3 regions of the Streptomyces sp. TLI_146 genome follow, and region 2 is predicted to be linked to each of the others. Evidence: riboswitches for the same ligand, from Rfam matches in the RefSeq annotation. Region 2 holds a riboswitch; each other region holds the start of a gene.
The links. Region 2 has a riboswitch for cobalamin ahead of BX283_RS33465 (acyl-CoA thioesterase). Riboswitches for the same ligand answer to the same signal wherever they lie in the genome.

Region 1 (7,048 bases), 4.2 Mb from region 2:
CCACCCCCGAACGGAAACCCCACGCGCCCCAGGCGTACGCTGTACGGCTGTACAGCGACCCGGCCGCAGACCAGCGACAGCGGGGCGCATTCCGTTCGGGGGTCGTAGTGCTGGAGAGTGTGGGGTCGCTGACCGGCAGCCCATGGATTTACGCCGTGGTGACTGTCTCCGTTCTCCTGGACGTGTTCCTCCCCGTCCTGCCCAGCGGGGTCCTGGTGATCACCGCCGCGACCTCCGCGGCGGCCGGTTCGACCACCGCGGCGGGCGCCCCGCACGCCATACGCGACGTGCCCGACCTGCTCCTCCTCGCCGCCTGCGCCGCCGCTGCCTCGGTGCTCGGCGACCTCGTCGCGTACCGCCTGGCCTGGCGCGGCGGGGCGCGGCTCGACAAGGCCATCGCCCGCTCCCGCCGGCTGACCCGCGCACAGGAACGTCTCGGCGCCGCGCTGAGCCGGGGCGGCGGCGCGCTCGTCGTCATCGCCCGGTTCGCCCCGGCGGGCCGGTCCGTGGTCTCGCTCGGCGCGGGCGCGGCGCACCGCACCCCCAAGGAGTTCCTGCCGTGGTCCGCCCTCGCCGGGGTGGCCTGGGCGGGCTACAGCGTCGGCCTCGGCTACTTCGGCGGGCGCTGGCTCGGCGCGACCTGGCTCGGCACGGGCATCTCCGTCCTCGCCCTGTTCGCGGCGGGCTCCCTCGCCGCCTACGTCATGCGCCGCCCGGCCCAGGCCGCGGTGGCCGGCCCGGCGGCCTGACACACCGGACCGCGCCGCCCGCGGCGAGCCGCACGGACGTGCCTACGCCGGGGTCCTGACCGGCACTCCCCGTATCTCCAGGCCTTCGAGCAGCTCGGCCGTGGCCCGCGCTATCTCCTCCACCGCCCGGTCGAAGACCTCGCGGTTGTGCGCGGCGGGCGCCCGGAAGCCGGACACCTTGCGCACGTACTGGAGAGCCGCCGCGCGGATCTCCTCGTCGGTGGCCTCCTCGGGGAGGGCCGGCGGCCTGAGCGTCTTGATGCTTCTGCACATGCCTCAAGTGTGACGGGTACCACTGACAACGGCCTCGGTAGAGTCGGGGCATGGCGGCAGCAGACGAGGTGAAGGCACAGGGGCCCAAGGGGCCGACCGCACCGGCGGGGCCCTCGGAGCCCGTGCGGATCGACAGCTGGATCTGGTCCGTACGGCTCACCAAGACGCGTTCCATGGCGGCGACGGCGTGCCGCGCCGGTCACGTCCAGCTCAACGGCGAGCGGGTCAAGCCCGCGCACACCGTGAAGGTGGGCGACGAGGTGCGGCTGCGCCTTGAGGGGCGGGAGCGGATCGTCGTCGTCTCGAAGGTCATCCGCAAGCGGGTGGGCGCGGCGATCGCCGCCGAGACCTATGTCGACAACAGCCCGCCGCCGCCCGCCCGCTCGGACGTGCTCGCGGCCGGGGTGCGCGACCGGGGCATGGGCCGGCCGACCAAGCGGGACCGCCGGGAGATGGAGCGGCTGCGCGGGCTGTAGGGGCGCACGAGGCGTTGGCCGGTACGTAACTCGGAGGCCAACTCCCCTCGTACCGGAGTAACTTGGAGGGCCGGGGGCCAGGGGAGCCCCCGGAACCGTCCCTAGAGGAACACGCCATGATCCTGTTATTGCTCGTCCTGGCGCTGGTCCTGTACGGCTTCGGCTTCAGTCTCGGCGGCATAGTGTTCTGCGTCGCCGTGGTGGCCGTACTCTTCAGCGCCCCACGCCGTGGCCGCTCCACGGCACCGTCCGGCGGCTCGTCCGGAGCCGGCGGAGCAAGCCGTGGCGGCCAGGACACGGACTACCGGGCCTACCGCGCCCGCCGGGACCGGATGGACCGGTGGGAGCGGCGCTACCGCAGGGAGCGGCAGAGCCGTCTGTTCTCCCTGCGCCGCCCCTGACCGATCGAGCGCCACCGAAACAGCGCACCGAACACGCACCGAGCACGACCCACGCGCGCGAGGGCCCCGGACCGCTTCGGTCCGGGGCCCTCGTGCGTGCGGCGCGCCCATCAGTGGACGGCCGCGGCCTTGCTGTTGTCGACGCCCGTGCCGCGGGGCTCGGCCGCGGCGGCCTTGGGCACAAGGAGCCGTTCGGCCAGGTGACCGAAGACCAGCCCGAAGCCGGCCCACAGGGTGACCTGGATGGCGAGGGCCGCGAGCCGGAACTTCCAGAGCAGCATCGCCGGGAAGTCCTTGGGCACTTCGTTGACGGCGGGCAGGAACGCGTACGCGAGCCCGATGGCGACCAGGAAGGCGGCCGAGGCGGCGACGGTCGCGTTCCAGTTGCCGAGGCGGGGAGCGAGCCGCTTGCCGAGGATCACCGCGGCGACGGCGAGCAGCACGCTCAGCGCGATCATCAGGAAGTACAGGGCGGTGCGTTTGCCGATCGTGTCGGGGTCACCGACGGACGGCGGGTTCGCCGGGTACTTCAGGAACGGGACGACGTAGACGGTCAGGAGCGCGCCGAGCGAGACGAACGCGGCCGTGGCACGCGGCCCGAACCGGCCGATCCGGCCGAGCGCGACGCAGAACGCGAGCGCCGCGATGCCGCCGATGGCCACGCCGAACACGAGCACACCGGTGGCGAGGCCGCCGGTGGACTGCAGGGTGCGGCTGAACACCTCTTCGCCGTGTTCGTGCGCGTGCGCGTCCTCGAAGTCGATGGCGGCGTCCACCCGGGGCTCGCCCAGGACGTACGCCACGATGAGCGCCAGGAGGCCCGCGGCGAGGCCGGCGAGCATGCCGCGCACCAGCAGGGCCCTGACGGACAGGGAGTTCACGAGTCGGTACCCCTGGTCTCAGTGGCAGGGGAAGCCGAGCAGGTGGCGCCCGTCGTGCAGCCACTCATGGACGTTCTCACCGGAGAAGACGCTGGTGGCGCCCTGCTCGGAGCCCACGAAGTAGAGCAGCACGAGCATGAGGATGCCGAAGAAGAGCGCCCAGGGAGCGATCGCCTTGAGCGATATGGGGGTGATGGCCGGCGTTGCAGTTGCGCTGGGCGCAGAGGCGGCGGAAACAGCCACGGCAGAACCTCCTGGGGAACACGCGTCCCGGTCATTGGTGCCTTTGTCGACGGTGGTGGGTCTGACTTCCCCGTCTTCGCTCCCTGTTGGGGGCTCGCCGGGTTCACAGTGGCGCGACCGTGCCGGAATCTCACCGGGCTTCCTTCACACCGTCTTTATGTCGACGTGACCGTACCGCGTGCGGGACCGCGCCGCTACGGCGCGCGGATGCACAACCCCCGCGCCAAGTGCGTGAACGGCCGTGCTCTGCTTGACCCATGACCGTACGCGTGATGTTGATCTCACCCCCGGCCGACCGCTACGCGCGCGAGGCGAGAGTCGGCGACGACGCGGCCGCACCGGACGAGGGCGCGGTCCGCAGGGTCAAGGACGCGGCGGCGGCGCTCGCGGTACCGGCCCGCCGTCTGAAACCGCCCGCCTCGCTCTACGAGTTGGCGGACGGCCTGCCCACCTGCGACGAACCGGCCCTGGCCGACTGGGATCTGGGCCGGTGGCGGGGGCAACGGCTGGACGAGCTGAGCACGGCGGATCCCTCGGGGGTACGGGCGTGGCTCACCGATCCGGGGGCGGCGCCGCACGGCGGGGAGAGCCTGCTCGCGCTCGTCGCGCGCGTGGGCGGGTGGCTGGACACCCTGCCCGCGGCGGGCGGCCGGATCCTCGCGGTCGCCTCCCCCGCCGTGATCCGCGCCTCCGTGACCCACGCCCTGACCCTGCCGCCCGCGTCCTTCTGGCGCCTGGACGTGGCCCCCCTGACCCTCACGGAGCTCTCGGGCCGCGCGGGCCGCTGGAACCTGCGGTGCGGGCGCCCGGCGGAGGCTGCCCGCTGACGACGAAGGCCCCCCGCCTCGATCGGCGGGGGGCCTTCACCACGTGTGGGCATGGACGGTTTCGAACCGCCGACATCTGCTTTGTAAGAGCAGCGCTCTACCCCTGAGCTACACGCCCGTGGCACATCCGTGGATGAGGGAACAGCGTACATGGCCTCCGGGGCAGGGCTGCAAACCCGTTCGCCGGGGCAGGCGGGTCGGCGGGTCCCGGGAGGCGGGGCGAACTAATCGGCCGGTGTGTTCGTCACTACCTGGTGGGAGAATGAACCGGCAGGCGGACACGGCACGGGAGAGGGATGTGACGGCGACACACGCGCGGCCGTACAGCAGAGCGGGTGCCATCGTCCCCGGTGTCGGAGCGCGGGCGGCCGGGGGGCGGCGGGCCCTCTCGGACGCGCTGGCGCTCGTCGCGCTGCCGCTGGTGCTCGGGGCCGCGCTGCTGCCCGGCGCGTTCGCCGGAGGCGGGACGCGGCGCTGGTTCGGCGGGCGCGGCGAGAGCGTGCGGGCCGACGCGCAGGCCGCCAAGGACGCGGCGGCCGCCGCCTTCTACGAGCTGGACACCGCCCAGCGGGACCTGCGGATCTCCATCGAGACGATCACCGCCGTGGACAGCTCGCCGCGCGCCCGCAAGGCCGTGGACGACTTCGCGGCGCTCGGCCGGCGGATCGACGAGGTCAGCAACGACTACATCACCGCGGTCGACGCGCACGACCTGGACCGCGACGGCCTGGACGCCTCGGTGGCCGCCCGGGCCCGGGGCGAGCTGACGAAGGCCAAGGACGACCTCGTCCGGGTCAAGGGCGAGCTCGACCGGTTCGAGCAGAGCCTGGGGCCGCTGCTGTCCACCGCCGAGACCCAGCTGGCGCGGCTCGCGCCGGCCGTGGAGCGGGCGCGACAGGCGCTCCTTGCCGCGAGCACCGCTCTCGATTCGGTGCGCGCGTCCGGACTGAGAGCGGACGATCTCGCCGCCCGCCTCGCCGCCCTCGGCCCCGAGCTGACCCGGCTCAACCAGGGCGCCGGGCAGCACGGCGTGCCCGAGACGCTGGAGCGGGCCGACCGGGTGCTGCGGGAGGCCGAGGGTGTGCGCGCCGAGGCCGAGCGGCTGCCCGAGCGGGCCGCCGAGATCGACCGCCGCCTGGTCACGCTGCGCACGCGCGCGCAGGCTCTGACCACCCGGGCCGGGACCGTCGACCCGGTCCTGAGCGAGCTGCGGCGCCGGTTCGCGGCCGCCTGCTGGCAGGACCTCCAGCAGGTCCCCGAGCAGGCGCTGGTGAACGTGCGGCAGGCCGAGGAGAAGCTGAAGGAGGCGGCCGCCGCGCGCGACGAGCAGCGCTGGGCCGACGCGACCTCCCGGCTGAGCACGGTCAGGGCGCTGCTCAACACCACCGACGAGGCGGTCTCGGCCGCCGGGGACCGGCTCCAGCGGCTCAACGCGGTGGCGAAGGACCCGCAGCAGGAGATCGAGCGGACCCGGTTCGCGATCCGGGACGCGCAGCGCCTGGCGATGTCCGGCCGCAGCACCCCGGACCCGCGCCACGCCCGCCCGCTCGACGACGCCGTGGCGCGCCTGGAGCGCGCGACCGCCACGCTGGAGGGCCGCCACCCCGACTACTGGCACTTCCTCACCGAGACCGAGGCGGTCCGCCAGAGCGCCGCGCGCGTCGTGGCCCAGATCCGCGAGGAGCGTGGGCACGGGGCCTGACGGCCGTCACCGGGACGAGTTGTCGCGTCCGCGCGACGGGCGGATCCTGGGAGGTACGGACGACACGAGGAGGCCCGCCCATGGCCACCCAGCCGCTTCATCCCCTGCGCCACCCCCTGCGCACCCCCCATGTGTCACTCGACGAGCACCTGCCCGTCGACCACCGGCTGAGCCAGGTGTACCGCTTCGGCGCCGGGATCATGGGGCTGTTCCTGCTCGTCTTCGGCATCCTGGGCCTGACCCACAACATCGGGTTCTTCGACACCGGCGGCAAGGAGGTCGTAGGCCTGAGCACCAACGGCACGCTCAGCGTGATCTCGATCGTCGTCGGGGCGCTGCTCCTGTACGGCATGGTCCGGGGCGGCAACTTCGCGTCCTGGATGAACATGTCGCTCGGGGTGCTCTTCCTGATCAGCGGGTTCGTGAACCTGGCCCTGCTGGACCGCGGCTCGCAGAACTTCCTCGCCTTCAAGATGCAGAACGTGATCTTCAGCTTCCTGGTGGGTCTGGCGCTGATGGTCTTCGGGATGTACGGGCGGGTCAGCAGCCATCTGCCGCACGACAACCCGTACTGGAAGGCGCGGCGCGAGGCGGAGGCGCAGGCGGAGCCGGGCGTGCGGGAACGGCCGCTGCGGTAAGCCGCACGGCGCCGTCACGGGGCGGTTAGCCTGGGGTCATGCCTCGCTATGACTACCGGTGCCGCTCGTGCGGCGACACGTTCGAGCTCAGTCGGCCCATGGCCGAGTCGGCCGCGCCCGCGGTGTGCCCCGAGGGGCACGAGGACACGGTGAAGCTGCTGTCCACCGTGGCCGTGGGCGGGATGGCCAAGTCGGGGCCCGCGCCCGCGCCGTCCGGCGGGGGCGGGTGTTGTGGTGGGGGCTGCTGCGGGTAGTTCTTCACGTGCGGGCCGGTGGGGGCTGGGCGCGCAGTTCCCCGCGCCCCTACTCGCCCAGGGACGCTAGCGCTTCCTCGACAGCGTCAGGCCGTCCGCCACGATCAGCAGGACGCTGTCCATCCGCTCGTCCCGCCTCACATGCTCGTTGAACCGCTGGATCCCGGCGGCGGGACCGGTCGCCGCCGGGTCCACGACCTCGCCGTGGAAGAGCACGTTGTCCACCGCGATGAGGCCGTTCTGGCGCATCCTGGGCACCAGTTCCTCCCAGTACGCGATGTAGTTGTCCTTGTCCGCGTCAAGGTAGGCGAAGTCGATGTGCGGCTCGGTGGGCATCGCCCGCAGCGTGTCGAGCGCCGGAGCGATCCTCAGGTCCACTTTGTGCGCCACGCCCGCCTTCGTCCAGGCCTCGCGCCCGTACGCGGTCCACTCCTCGGAGATGTCGCACGCGATCAGCCGCCCGTCGTCGGGCAGCGCCTGCGCCATGGCGAGCGCCGAGAACCCGGTGAAGGTGCCGACCTCCACCACGTGCCGGGCGCCCGCCAGCCGGACGAGGAAGGCCAGCAGCGGGGCCTGCTCCTCGGCCGACTGCATGCCCGCGTGG
Region 2 (7,048 bases):
GGTCCGCGAGGCGCGCGGCGAGCGCGCGGCGGACCTCGCCGGGGCGGATGCCGACCTCGGCGGCGAGCTCCTCGGCGGCCAGGTCCACGTCGTGGAGGTAGTTCTGGCGGCGGTAGAAGAAGTCGCGGATCTCCTCGTGCGGGGTGCGGGCCGCGACCGGCGGCGCCGAGTCGTCGCGTCCGTCGGTCAGTTCGGCCAGCCGCTCGGTCAGGTCCTGGTTGCGTCTGCCGAGGTCCAGGAGCACCTCGGCGACGGCCGGCAGCCTGGCCGCCAGGTCGGCGAGGTCGGAGGGCGAGACACGGGCGGCGGACACCTCGTCGGCCATGGCTTCGCGCAGTCCGGCGAGCAGCCGGGTGGTGTCGTGCTCGGAGAAGAACGACGGGTCGACGCCGAACGCCTCGGTCAGCCGCAGCAGTACGGGCACGGTCAGCGGGCGCGAGTCGTGCTCCATCTGGTTCAGATAGCTCGGCGAGATCGCGAGCAGCCTGGCCAGCTCGGCCTGGTTGAGCCGACGCTCCTCGCGCAGCCGCCGAAGCCGCGCACCGGCGTACGTCCTGCTCACCCAGTCCCCCTTCGCGTCCCTCGCGTGCGGGTGGGCGCGCGCGCCCCGCGAGCCGATCGGACGTGGATCAGCGTAACTCACGGGCGGGTTGGCAAAGTTGGCAGATCCGGGCCGGAAGATTCGCACAACATGGCTTTTGGCCAGCATCGACACCCGCCCGGAGCCCCTGCCACAGTCGTACCGCGGCCGCCCGGAACGAAGCCCCGGGCCGACCGGTCGGGAAGCCGCTCCACTCCACTCCCGGCGATCCCGACCTGCCCGGCGGCGCGGTTCCCCGTTCACCGGGCGTACGGCTCCGGGCGGCCGCACATCCCCGGCGACGACTCCCCCACCCTCCTTAACACCCTTCGCACTCCCAGGAGACGGACATGGCACAGGACGTCACGGCAGCCGCCGAGCAACTCGCCCGGCGCTGGGCATCGGAGCCCCGCTGGAAGGGGGTCGAACGCACCTACAGCGCGGCCGACGTCGTACGGCTGTCGGGCAGCGTCCGCGAGGAGCACACCCTCGCCCGGCGCGGCGCCGAGCGGCTGTGGCGGCAGTTGCACGAGCGGGACTACATCCACGCGCTCGGCGCGCTGACCGGCGGCCAGGCCGTCCAGCAGGTGAAGGCCGGGCTCCAGGCGATCTACCTCTCCGGCTGGCAGGTGGCCGCCGACGCCAACCAGGCCGGTCACACCTACCCCGACCAGAGCCTCTACCCGGTGAACTCCGTGCCCTCCGTGGTGCGCCGCGTCAACAACGCGCTGCTGCGGGCCGACCAGATCGCCACCGCCGAGGGCGCGGGCGACACCACGGACTGGCTCGCGCCGATCGTCGCGGACGCGGAGGCGGGGTTCGGCGGCCCGCTCAACGCGTTCGAGCTGACCAAGGCCATGATCGCGGCCGGTGCGGCGGGCATCCACTACGAGGACCAGCTCGCCTCCGAGAAGAAGTGCGGCCACCTCGGCGGCAAGGTCCTCGTCCCCACCGCCCAGCACATCCGCACCCTCAACGCCGCCCGGCTCGCCGCCGACATCGCCGACGTCCCCACCCTGATCGTGGCCCGCACCGACGCGCTCGCCGCCAACCTGCTGACCAGCGACGTCGACGAGCGGGACGCCCGGTTCGCCACGGGCGGGCGCACCGCCGAGGGCTTCTACCGCGTCGAGCCCGGCATGGGCCCGGTGATCGCGCGCGGCCTGGCCTACGCCCCGTACGCGGACCTGCTGTGGATGGAGACGGGCACACCCGATCTGGTGCAGGCCCGTACGTTCGCCGAGGCGATCCACGACCAGTACCCGGACCAGATGCTCGCGTACAACTGCTCGCCGTCGTTCAACTGGCGGGCGGCGCTGGACGACGACCGGATCGCCAAGTTCCAGCGCGAACTGGGGGCGATGGGCTACCGCTTCCAGTTCATCACCCTGGCGGGCTTCCACTCCCTCAACCACGGCATGTTCGACCTGGCGCACGGCTACGCGGAGTCCGGCATGACGGCGTACGTCGACCTCCAGGAGCGGGAGTTCGCCGCCCAGCGCGACGGGTTCACCGCCGTCAAGCACCAGCGGGAGGTCGGCACGGGCTACTTCGACCTCGTCTCGACGGCGGTCAACCCGGCCGCCGAGACGCTCGCGCTGCGCGGGTCGACGGAGGAGGAGCAGTTCCACTGACGCGTGCGCGCGTCCGCGTGCGAGCGCGTCCGCCCACGAGGGCTTGCCGACAACGTACGGAGGGATCATGAGCACTATCCAGCGCGTGGGGGTCGTCGGGGGCGGCCAGATGGGGGCGGGGATCGCGGAGGTGTGTGCCCGGGCCGGGCTCGACACCGTCGTCTGCGAGACCGACGCGGGAGCGGCCCGGGCGGCGCGCGAGCGGCTGGTCCACTCCCTGGACCGCGCCGTCGAGCGGGGCAAGGCGACACCGGCCGAGCGGGACGACGCCCTGGCCCGGCTCGTGTTCAGCGGCAGCCTGGACGACCTGGCCGACCGGCAGTTGGTCGTCGAGGCCGTCCCCGAGGACCCGGCGCTCAAGGCCGAGGTGTTCGCCGCGCTCGACAAGGCCGTGGAGGACCCGGACGCGATCCTGGCGACCAACACGTCGTCGGTCCCGATCATGCGCCTGGGCATGGCGACCGGGCGCGCGGACCGGGTGGTGGGGCTGCACTTCTTCAACCCGGTGCCGGTGATGCCACTGGTGGAGGTGGTCCCGTCCCTGCACACCTCGGCCCAAACCCTGGCCAGAGCAGAGGAGTTCGCGTCGTCCGTCCTGGACCGCACCACGGTCCGCTCGAAAGACCGGGCGGGGTTCGTGGTGAACGCCCTGCTGGTGCCGTACCTCCTGGCGGCGATCCGCATGGCCGAGTCCGGTTTCGCCTCGGCGGCCGACATCGACGCCGGCATGGAACGGGGCTGCGCCCACCCGATGGGCCCGCTCCGGCTCGTCGATCTGATCGGCCTGGACACGGTGGCGGCGATCGCGGACTCCCTGTACGCGGAGTTCAAGGAGCCGCTGTACGCCCCGCCGCCGCTGCTCCAGCGCATGGTCGAGGCGGGCCTGCTGGGCCGCAAGAGCGGGCGGGGGTTCCACCGGTACGGCGAGGGGTGATGGGTCGCCCGCGGAGCCGGTTGCCGTCCGATTGCCGGTCTCTGGTTACGCTGTCACCGCAGCTGGTTCGCCCCGTCCGCCAGGCGGGAGGCGTCGTAAGAGGGAACCCGGTGGGAATCCGGGACTGCCCCGCAGCGGTGAGCGGGAACGACCGCCGTCATCAGCACTGGGCCCGGCCACCGGGCCCGGGAAGCGACGGCCAGTAGGGGTCCGCCGGGAGACCGGCAGGCGCGCCCGCGAGTCCGAAGACCTGCCACTGCCCGTACGCCACCCGTGCGTACGGCGATCTCGGCGGCCTTCGAGGGGAGGGCCGGCGGAGCGGGCGGTCACGCACCCATCGCGCGTGGCCTTCGGCGCTGCCGTTCCTCCACGCCCTTCGCGACCTTGGCGAAATCCGGCTCCTCGCACCGACCGCCGGGATCCCCGCCGCGACTCGCGAAGGAGAGTCCCGTGAACCCCATGGGCATCCGCACGACCACCGGCCGCGCCCACAAGGCGCCCGCCGACTCCCGGGTCACCCTCGCGCACATCATGAGCGAGCACGACACCAACCTGTACGGCACCATCCACGGCGGCGTCGTCATGAAGCTGATCGACGACGCGGCCGCGGCCGCCGCGGGCCGCCACGCGGACGGGCCCGCCGTCACCGTCTCGGTGAACCGCATGGCCTTCCTCGCCCCCGTCCGCGCGGGCGACCTGCTCACGGTCCACGCGGAGCTGGAACGCGCCGGCCGCACCTCGATGGACGTCACCGTCCAGGTCACGGCCGAACGCTGGAACGCGTCCGGCCCCACGACGGAGGTGGCGACGGCCCAGCTGACGTTCGTCGCGATCGACGCGGACGGCACGCCGAGAGGGGTGCCGGGGCTGACGACCGCCACGTAACGAGCCAGAAGGTCAGCCCCCGCTCACCGCACCCTCCCCCGCGCCTTCAACGGCACCGGCGGCAGCGCGGGGGCGGAGAGCCGCTCCCCGTCGTATCCCTTCACCTCGCCGAACCGCGCCCCCGACATCCACTCCTCCCGTGCCTCCTCGATGTCCGCCTGCGAACGCCCGATGAAGTTCCACCACATCACGATCTCCTCCTCGAACGGCTCGCCGCCCAGGAGCATCAGGCCCGCGTCGGAGGCGGCGCGCAGGGGGAGTTCGGTGCGGCCGCAGCCGAGGTAGAGCATGGAGCCGGGGAGGACCGGGACGCCGTCCACGTGGGCCTCGCCGGACATCGACAGGACCGCGTACTCGAAGTCGGGGTCCAGGGGCAGGGCGAGGTCCGCGCCCGCCGTCAGGGTCAGGTCGGCGCCGACCAGGGGCGTGTAGATCGTGCCCGGCGACGCGGCGCCGTCGAGCTCGCCGAGGATCACCGTGGCCTTCAGGCCCGGCGCGGTCACCGTGGGCAGGTCCGCGTGGTGCTGGAAGTGCGGCTCGGTGTGACGGTGGGCGTCGGGCAGGGCGACCCAGAGCTGGGCGCCGTGCAGCAGACGGGCGTGCGGGCGGGGGCTCTCCTCGGAGTGGCTGATCGCCCGCCCCGAGGTCATCAGGCCGAGCTCGCGCGGGCGTACGGTCTGCAGGCTGCCGAGGCTGTCGCGGTGCAGCACCTCGCCCTCGTGCAGCCAGCTCACCGTCTGGAGCCCCATGTGCGGGTGCGGCGGCACCTGCATGCCGGGCTCGTCGGCGATGTCGTCCGGGCCGTAGTGGTCGACGAAGGCCCAGGCGCCGACCATACGGCGGCCGAGGTTCGGCAGCAGTCGGCGGACCTCGGTGGACTCGCCGAGCTTGACGGTGCGCGGCGAGAGGAGCTCGCGCACCGGCTCGGCGACGACGAAGCCGCGGCCGCCGCACACGGAGAGCGTGGCTTGACGATCGAGATTGCTCATGTCGGTCAACCTATTCCTGTCGGGGCACCCGGTGGCAGCCTCCCACGCGCGCCGCACCCGCGAGGTTGTGGAATGTTCAACCACAATCTCGTGTTGTGGCGTCCGTAAGGGCAGAGCAGACCAGCTACGAGAGGATCCTCCGTGGTCGACAGCTACTACGAGTCCGGCACCACCGCCGAGCGCTGGGACCGCGCCCACCTGTTCTTCGAGGCCAAGGAGTACGTCACGGCCGTACGCATCCTGACCGGCATCGTCGACGAGGTGCCCGAGCAGGTCGCGCCGAGACTGCTGCTCGCCCGGGCCTACTACCACTCCGCCCAGCTCAACAAGGCGGAGCGGGAGCTGCGTGCCGTACTGGAGCGCGACCCCGTCGAGCAGTACGCCACGCTGATGCTCGGCCGCACCCTGGAGCGCCAGGGCCGGCCCGAGGACGCGGCCCGCTATCTGCGCCTCGCCGCCGCCTTCGACGGAGACGTCACGGGGGAGGTCGCCGCACCGCGGTGACCTGCGGCCTCGGCGTCCCGACCGGCCGTTGAGCCGCGCATGGCACACTGGCCGCCGATCCGCCGAAGGAGTGCCCAGCCGTGCCCATGATCCGCAACCTCCGCAGGGCGGTCCGCCGCGCCTACCGCCGCACGGTGGACCTCAGCCACCCGGCCCGCTCGCCGCTCGGCAGCGCCGTGGTGAACTGCGTGGTCTACCGGGACGGGGTGCGCCAGCCCGGCGACTGCCCGGTGGAGGAGGCCGTACGGCGGGTGCGCAGGGCCAAGGAGGGGTTCGTGTGGGTGGGGCTGCACGAGCCGAGCGCCGAGGAGTTCGCCGGGATCGCCGAGCTCTTCGGGCTGCATCCGCTGGCCGTCGAGGACGCGGTCCGCGCCCATCAGCGCCCGCAGGTCCAGCCGTACGACGACGTGCTGTTCGCGGTCTTCAAGACCGTCGGCTACGTCGAGCACGAGGAGCTCACCGCGACCAGCGAGGTCGTCGGGACCGGGGAGCTGATGATCTTCACCGGGCCCGACTTCGTGGTCACCGTGCGGCACGGCAGGCACGGTTCCCTCGGCCCGCTGCGCGAGGCCCTGGAGGAGACGCCCGACCAGCTCGCCAAGGGCCCGGCGGCGGTGCTGCACGCCATAGCGGACCACGTCGTCGACGACTACCTCGTGGTCATCGACGCCATGCAGGACGACGTGGACGCCGTGGAGACCGCCGTGTTCAGCGATACCGCGGGGCGCGGTGACGCGGGCCGCATCTACCAGCTCAAGCGCGAACTCCTGGAGTTCAAGCGGGCGGTGACCCCGCTGACCCGCCCGCTCCAGGCCCTGGCCACCGGACCGATACCGCTCATCGGCCCGGACACCCAGCCGTACTTCCGTGACGTCTCGGACCATCTGGCCCGGGTCAACGAGCAGATCGGCTCCTTCGACGCGCTGCTCGACTCGATCCTCCAGGCCCATCTGGCGCAGGTGACCGTGGCCCAGAACGAGGACATGCGCAAGATCACGGCATGGGCGGCGATCGTCGCGGTGCCGACGATGGTGTGCGGGATCTACGGCATGAACTTCGACCACATGCCCGAACTGCACTGGAAGTACGGGTACTTCCTCGCACTCGCCGTCATGGCCGTCGCCTGTTTCGCCATCCACCGCGGGTTCCGCCGCAACGGCTGGCTCTGATCGGTCGGTTGAGGGGTCACCGTCACGCTCCGTAGAAGCGGGCGTTCCGACTCCGCCACCGATTTTCGGCCAACTCGACTACAGGCATCACCGAAGCGGTCACGCTGTGCCACATTGCTCGGCATGGAGACCAACACCGTGTTCTGCACGATCGTCCCGCCGCATGTCCTCGACAAGCTCGCGCAGGCCGAGGACCCCGCCATGTTTGAGCCCGCCCGCCGCACCCTGGAGCACGACGCGCTCCAGCGCACCCGGCGCCGGATCACCACCGTGCGTGGCATCACGCCCCCCACGGGCACGCCGTCCGACAAGCCGAACCGCACGATCTACGACGCCGGGACGCAGACGACGCT
Region 3 (7,048 bases), 220 kb from region 2:
GGCAGCGGGACGACCAAGTCGGTGAAGAGCTTCCAGTACCTCTGCGGCTACCGCGGCCACGAGGTGGACGGACTGGTCGGGCCCCGCACCTGGGCGGGTCTGCTGGACCACGCCTGCGTGTGAGGATCGGTCCCTGCGTGTGAGGATCGACCCCTGCGGATGAGGATCGGCCCGACATCGCAGGTCAGCGCTGCCCCGCCCACCCCAGGGTGTACATCCATGGGGCCACTGCCCAGCGCGAAGTTCGGTCGAGGGGTTGATGTGGTGACGTCCGGGCTTCCGGCACTCTTACGGACATGCTGAGCGACCGACATCACCTGACGGTACGTCAAAAATCCAGAAGCATGCGGAGACTGGGGTCCGTGGTGGCCGCTCTCTGCCTGACCTCCGGCACCGCCGCGCTGTTACCGGCGCCCGCGTCCGCCGCGCCGGCACCGGACGGCAAATGGGTGGACAGCAAACGGGTGGACGACCACGGCTACACCGCGCAGATCCGCCGCACCGAGTACGGCATCCCGCACGTCCTGGCCCACGACTACGGCGGCTTGGGGTACGGATACGGCTACGCGTTCGCGCAGGACAACCTGTGCCAACTCGCCGACCAGGTCATGACGTTGCGGGGCGACCGCTCCAGATACCTCGGCCCGACGGGGACGACCGCCGACGACACGCCCAACCTGGCGAGCGACACCTACCACCAGGGACTGCGGCAGGCAGGTACGGTCCGGCGGCTGCTCGACCGCCCGGCGCCGCTCGGCCCGACGCCCGAGCTGCGCCGGATGGTCGAGGGGTACGCCGCCGGGTACAACCGGTATCTGCGCGACACCGGCGCCGCTCACCTGCCGGACCCGACGTGCAAGGGCCAGCCCTGGGTCGGCCCGATCAACGCCATGGACATCTGGAACCTCGTCTACGACGTCAACGGCGCCTTCGGCGCGACGGCGCTCAAGCAGGCCATCGCCACCGCGACCCCGCCGACAGGGGCCGGGGGCAAGGCCGCCCCGAAGCCACGACGGGCAGCAACGGCAGCAACAGCAGCAGCGGCAGCCACAGGAGCGCCCAGCGTCGCCGCGAGCGGTTCGGCCTCGGTGCCCGCGCGGGAAATTCCCTCACCCCCGTCCACCCGCAAGGGCCCCCGCCGCGACGACCTCGGCAGCAACGGCTGGGCGCTCGGCCGTGACGCGACCCGTGGCCGCGACGGCATGCTGCTGGCCAACCCGCACCTGGCCTGGATCGGCGGGTACCGCTTCTACCAGGTGCAGTTGACGATCCCGGGCGTCATCGACGTCGCGGGCGCGAGCATCTACGGCACCCCGCTCGTCGAGATCGGCCACAACCGCACCCTGGCCTGGACGCACACCACGAGCAACGCCGACCACGCCTCGCTCTACCGCCTCGCCCTCGCACCCGGCGACCCGACGAGCTACCTGGTCGACGGCAAGGCCGTGCCGATGACCCGCAGGACCGTTCCGGTCACGGTCCGGGGCGCCGACGGCAAGGTGTCCACCGTCTCCAGCACCCTCCACACCTCCCGGTACGGCCCGGTCCTCGCCGAGGGCTGGACGCGCACCGAGGCGTACGCACTGAGGGACGCCAACGCGGACAACCTGCGCTCGATGAACGAGTGGCTGGCGATCGGCAGGGCGCGGTCCGTGGCCCAGCTCAAGCAGGCCCACCAGACGTACCAGGGCATCCCGTGGACGTACACGATCGCCACGGACACCGCCGGTACCGCGTACTTCAACGACTCCTCCGCCGTGCCCCACGTCGCCGACGACCAGCTCAAGCGGTGTGCCCTGCCGGGCGGGGGCGGCGAGGATCTGGTCGGTGTGCTCGACGGTTCGACCTCGGCCTGCGACTGGGGCAGCGACCCCGACGCGGTGGTGCCGGGCATCTTCGGCCCCGGCCACCAGCCCCGGCTGACCCGGACCGACTATGTGGCCAACTCCAACAACGACTCGACGCTGACCAACCCCGCCGAGCCGCTGGCCGGTTACCCGCGGATGTACCGCGCCGGAGTTCCCCTCGGGCCGCGCGCCCAGCTCGGGCTCCAGATGATCGCGGGCCGGCGCGACGGCTCCGACGGACTCGGCGCTCCCGGCTTCACCCTGTCCACGTTGCAGGCGAGCATGCTCGGCGACCGCAACTACACGGCGGAGCTGGGCCGCGACGACGCGGTCGCGATGTGCCGCGCGCACCCCGTCCTGACCGCCACCGACGGCACCGAGGTGGATGTGCGCGCCGCCTGTGACGTCCTGGCGGCCTGGGACACCCGCGACGACCCCGACAGCCGCGGCGCCGTGTTGTGGAAGGCGTTCCGCACCCGAGTGGACGGCCCGCACGCCTGGTGGCGCGTTCCGTACGACCCGGCCCAGCCGCTCACCACCCCGCGCGGGCTCAACGGCGACGAGCCGCAGGTGCGGCGCGCGCTGGCCGACGCCGTCCGCCAGCTGGCCGCCGACCAGGTGCCGCTGGACGCGCCGATAGGCAGTGTGCAGCGCTGGGCGGGGATTCCGCTGCCCGGCTGCTCCGGAGGCGAGGGCTGCTTCAACGTCGTGGACGCGTCACCCACGTCGGGCAGCGGCGGCGCCACACGCCCGAGCTCCCCGGACGACTACGCGTCGGGCTCCAGCTTCATCATGGCCACGGAGCTGACGGCCCAGGGGCCGCGCACCCGGACGATCCTCACCTACGGGCAGTCCGTCAACCCCGAATCGCCGCACTACACCGACCAGACCGTCCTCTTCTCGCACAAGCGCTGGGTCACGGAACGGTTCACCGAGGCGGAGATAGCGTCCGACCCCCAGCTGCGGACCATAACCCTGCGGGGCTGACCGGGGCTGACCGGGGCGGTGGGCGCCGGTGCCATGAACGCGTCGGGGCGACCCGTACGGCCCACGCCATCCCCAGAGTTGGGGATACCGGGGCCGGGGGACGCCTCCTAGTCTGAGCGAGGCGGGAACGTCCCCCGCCCGAACGGGGGACGTTCCGGCGTCGAGGCCGCGAGCGGACACGGGGAGCATGCGATGGAGCGCGCGAACAACGTTGCCGATGGTCCCCAGTCCGTCATCTGGGACATCACGTACGCCTGTCCGCTGCGCTGCACCCACTGCTACTCGGAGTCGGGCAGGCGGCCGACGCGCCAGGTCGGCCACGACGACATGCTCCGCATCGCCGACGCGATCATCTCCCTGGGCCCCCTCCAGGTCACCCTCGCCGGGGGTGAACCGCTCCTGGTCAAGGGGGTGTTCGAAGTCGCGGAGCGGCTGACGCGGGCCGGTATCTCGGTGCTCGTGTACACCGGCGGCTGGAACTTCCAGCCGTGGATGACCGAAGAGCTGGCGCGCGTGTGCGGGCGGGTCGTGGTGAGTGTCGACGGCCCCGCGCCCGAGGTGCACGACCGGATCCGCGGCAGGGCGGGTTCGTTCGAGCGGGCGATGCGGGCGCTGGCACTGCTGGAGGCCGCAGCGCGGGAGCGGGACGGGCGCGGTGAGCGCCCGCTCCCGTTCGCCATCGACTGTGTGGTCGTACGGAGCAACGTCGACCGGCTGGAGGAGTTCTGCACGGACGTCGTCCCCCGGTTCCCGCACCTGAGCTCGCTCGACTTCGGGGCCGCCGTGCCGTCCGGGCTCGGCAGCCGCACCGGATACGCCGAGCACGAACTTCTCTCGGACGAACAGCTCGTCGAGCTGGGCGGTGAGGAGCGGCGCGCGCGGCTTCAGGCGCTCGCCCCGGCCACCGTCCGGGTCGGCACGTCGACCAACTTCTCGTTGCAGATGAACCCCGAACAGGTGGCGCGCGGGCTCGACTTCCAGTCGGTGCAGATCGAGCCCGACGGGCAGGTCCGGGCCATGCTCATCTACGAGGGCACGGTCGGCAGTCTGCTGGAGGAGCCGCCCGCCGAGCTGTGGCGGCGTGCGGTGGAGCGGTGGACCGACCCGTTCGTGACCGAGGCGCTCTCCGGCGCGGGCGCGGGCACCATGCGCGGCTGGGCCGAGGCCGTGCGGCGTATCGACTACCACTTCGGCTCCGACGAGGTCCGCGCCCGCATCGACCGCCGCCCGGTGTTCACCGCGCCGACCGCAGGCTGAGAGGCGTCCTCGGCGATGATCACGGCTGGGAGGGTTTGCCCGCGATCGCGTCGTAGACCTTCTCACGCAGCCGACGGCGCCAGCCCTCGCGTTCCCCACACAGCCGCCCCCAGGACGACGCTGTCGACGGAGAGCCTGCCCTCCTCGGACCAGTAGACGTCGCGCAGATGCGGGATGAGGGCGAACTCGTCCAGGACGAGGGCCGTGCCGATCCCGCAGACGGCGGCCTCGATCTCGGCCCGGATCATCCGCACGCCGAACCGGATGAAGAGGAACGCCCCGAGGAACCCGAGCAGCAGGAACAGCAGGGGCTGCTTGCCCGGGTCCATGATCTCCCGCCGGTACCAGTCGCCCAGGACAGCCAGCGCTCGCGGTCGGTGAAGAACGAGAACACGGCGGCGGGGCTCGCGGCGATGTGCCGCTCGACCGCGACCGTGTTCCTGCTGGCGGCGTCGCCCATGCGTCGGCCCTTCCTCGTGCCCGTCGCGCCGGGCCGGGAGAAGCGATTGGTCCCGTCCGGCGCAGCGTAACCAGGCCCGCGTGCGTCAGCACCTTGAGCCGTGGCGGTGGGTGCCCCTTCGGCGCACGCCCGGCCGACCTCGCGGTGCGTCAGGCCCGGCTCTGCTTCGTCCGGACCCGGCCGAGCCGTTTCGCTCCCTCGTCGAGTCCGGCGTGGAATGTGATCTGTAATACCCCTGTCCACGACCAGACTTGCAGGTGGGGCGGGTCGCACCTACGGTTGGCGAGCCGTGGTGTTCGGGAAGACCGGTGCAAGACCGGAGCGGCCCTCGCCACTGTGATCGGGCCCCATGTCGTTCAGGCCATGAACGGCTTCGGGTAGCCCGCCCCGTAGTGCCACTGGTGGCCGTGAGGCCGCTGGGAAGGCAGGGGCGGCGCGACACCCGGAAGCCAGGAGACCGGCCACGGCATCTCGCGTAATGATCCACGAGGTGCTGGAGCGTGAACGAATGACCCTGCCCACCCCTGCCGCCACATTCCACTGGCGGCGCGAGGACACCGTGCGCACCGCCTGGCTGCTGGCGGTGATCGCCGCCCTGCACGTGGTGGCGTTCGGCATCCTCTTCCTGCTCGTCGTGCCCGAGCACTACGAGGTCGGCTCGAAGACGTTCGGCCTGGGCCTCGGCGTCACCGCCTACACCCTCGGCATGCGGCACGCCTTCGACGCCGACCACATCGCGGCGATTGACAACACCACCCGCAAGCTGATGGCCGACGGCAAACGCCCGGTGTCGGTCGGCTTCTGGTTCGCGCTCGGGCACTCCAGCGTCGTGGTCGTCATGGCGGCCCTGGTCGCCGGGGGCGCGCAGCTCGCGGGCACCCTGATGAACGACGACTCACAGACCCACCAGACGCTCGGCATCGTCGGCACGACCGTCTCCGGATCGTTCCTGTACCTCATCGCCGCGCTCAACCTCCTCGCCCTCGCCGGCATCCTGCGGGTCTTCCGGGCCATGCGCGCGGGCACGTACGACGAGGCCGAGCTGGAACAGCACCTGGACTCACGGGGGTTCATGAACCGCCTCCTGGGCCGCTTCACCAAGTCGATCACCCGGCCCGGCCAGATGTACCCGCTGGGCTTCCTCTTCGGGCTCGGCTTCGACACCGCCACCGAGGTCACCCTGATGGTGATGGCCGGCTCGGGCGCGGCCGCCGGGCTGCCCTGGTACGCGGTGCTGTGCCTGCCGCTGCTCTTCGCGGCGGGAATGAGCCTGTTCGACACCATCGACGGCACCTTCATGAACTTCGCCTACCAGTGGGCCTTCTCCAACCCGGTGCGCAAGGTGTTCTACAACCTCACCATCACCGGGCTCTCCATCGCGGTGGCCTTCCTGATCGGCACGATCGAGCTGGTGGGGGTCCTGCACGACAAGCTCGACCTGCGCGACGGCGCGACCGGCTGGATCGCGGGCCTCGACCTGGACAACGTGGGCTTCATCATCGTCGGCCTGTTCGTCGCGGTGTGGGCCGCGGCCCTGGCGTACTGGCGGCTGGCCAAGGTCGAGCAGCGGTGGGCGGGGCGCGTCCCCCCGCGGCCCGCCGAAGTGCCCGGCCAGGCCGCATCCGAGCCGGTCCCGGACGTCACCTGAAGGCCGCGTCACCTGAAGGCCGCGTCACCTGAAGGCCGCCACGTTGTCCGCCGCCCAGGCGCTGAACGGACGCGGCGCCCGGCCCAGGACCCGCTCCACGTCCGGGCTCACCCGCCGCTCCTCGGGCGTGGGTTCGCCGAGGATGCCGAGCGTGGCCTCGACCACCGGCTCCGGCATGAAGCGGGTGAGCAGCTCCCGTGCCTCGGCCGGGCTCTGCTCGACGAAGCGCACCGGCGCCCCCAGCGCCTCCCCGATCGCGCGGGTCTGCTCGCGCGGCGAGAGCGGGGCCGGTCCGGTGAGTTCGTACGTCCGGCCCGTGTGGCTCCCGTCGCGCAGGGCCGCGGCGGCGACCGCGGCGATGTCGGCCGGGTCGATGACGGGCAGGGCGACATCGCCGAAGGGCGCCGTGACCGTCCGCTCGGAGCGGATCGAGGCCGCCCACATATAGGCGTTGGAGGCGAATCCGCTGGGCCGCAGGACCGTCCACGTCAGGCCCGACTCCCGTACGGCGTCCTCGAAGGCGCGCAGCCGGGTGTGTGCGGGGGAGTGCGGGCGGGTGGCGGTGGCCTGCGACGACTGGAGGACGACCCGGCGCACCCCGGCGGCCCGCGCCGTGTCGAGGATGGCGTACGGGTCGAGGCCCTCGCCGTCGCCGGGGACGAGGAGGTACAGCGCGTCGGCCCCGTCGAGGGCGGGCTTGAGGCTCTCGGGCCGGGCCGGATCGGCCTGCTGGAACTCCACGTTGCCCGGCATCAACCCGGCCGGGACGCGACGGGAGACCGCTGTCACCCACTCGCCCGACGAGGCGAGGGTCCGAACAAGGTGCCGTCCGACGTTCCCGGTTGCTCC

Region 1: linked by a shared signal. The riboswitch ahead of BX283_RS15165 (CbtB domain-containing protein) and the one ahead of BX283_RS33465 (acyl-CoA thioesterase) in region 2 are both predicted to bind cobalamin.
Region 3: linked by a shared signal. The riboswitch ahead of BX283_RS34430 (HoxN/HupN/NixA family nickel/cobalt transporter) and the one ahead of BX283_RS33465 (acyl-CoA thioesterase) in region 2 are both predicted to bind cobalamin.

Annotation. Positions count from the first base shown of each region.
Region 1 covers NZ_PJMX01000001.1:3,329,342-3,336,389, forward strand. The annotation lists gene BX283_RS15140 (DedA family protein) at 108-749, shown strand; gene BX283_RS15145 (DUF2277 domain-containing protein) at 792-1,022, opposite strand; gene BX283_RS15150 (RNA-binding S4 domain-containing protein) at 1,073-1,498, shown strand; gene BX283_RS15155 (hypothetical protein) at 1,615-1,899, shown strand; gene BX283_RS15160 (CbtA family protein) at 2,010-2,780, opposite strand; gene BX283_RS15165 (CbtB domain-containing protein) at 2,799-3,023, opposite strand; cobalamin riboswitch at 3,057-3,212, opposite strand; gene BX283_RS15170 (histidine phosphatase family protein) at 3,281-3,850, shown strand; tRNA gene BX283_RS15175 (tRNA-Val) at 3,897-3,968, opposite strand; gene BX283_RS15180 (hypothetical protein) at 4,149-5,552, shown strand; gene BX283_RS15185 (DUF4383 domain-containing protein) at 5,633-6,190, shown strand; gene BX283_RS15190 (zinc ribbon domain-containing protein) at 6,229-6,444, shown strand; gene BX283_RS15195 (O-methyltransferase) at 6,511-7,048, opposite strand, start outside.
Region 2 covers NZ_PJMX01000001.1:7,517,975-7,525,022, reverse strand. The annotation lists gene BX283_RS33480 (short-chain fatty acyl-CoA regulator family protein) at 1-562, opposite strand, end outside; gene aceA (isocitrate lyase) at 931-2,214, shown strand; gene BX283_RS33470 (3-hydroxybutyryl-CoA dehydrogenase) at 2,282-3,148, shown strand; cobalamin riboswitch at 3,195-3,421, shown strand; gene BX283_RS33465 (acyl-CoA thioesterase) at 3,608-4,033, shown strand; gene BX283_RS33460 (pirin family protein) at 4,057-5,022, opposite strand; gene BX283_RS33455 (M48 family metallopeptidase) at 5,164-5,526, shown strand; gene BX283_RS33450 (magnesium and cobalt transport protein CorA) at 5,613-6,695, shown strand; gene BX283_RS33445 (M4 family metallopeptidase) at 6,819-7,048, shown strand, end outside.
Region 3 covers NZ_PJMX01000001.1:7,735,272-7,742,319, forward strand. The annotation lists gene BX283_RS34405 (peptidoglycan-binding protein) at 1-123, shown strand, start outside; gene BX283_RS34410 (penicillin acylase family protein) at 345-2,834, shown strand; gene BX283_RS34415 (radical SAM protein) at 3,027-4,091, shown strand; gene BX283_RS34420 (hypothetical protein) at 4,154-4,420, opposite strand; cobalamin riboswitch at 4,825-5,032, shown strand; gene BX283_RS34430 (HoxN/HupN/NixA family nickel/cobalt transporter) at 5,030-6,199, shown strand; gene BX283_RS34435 (NAD(P)H-binding protein) at 6,224-7,048, opposite strand, start outside.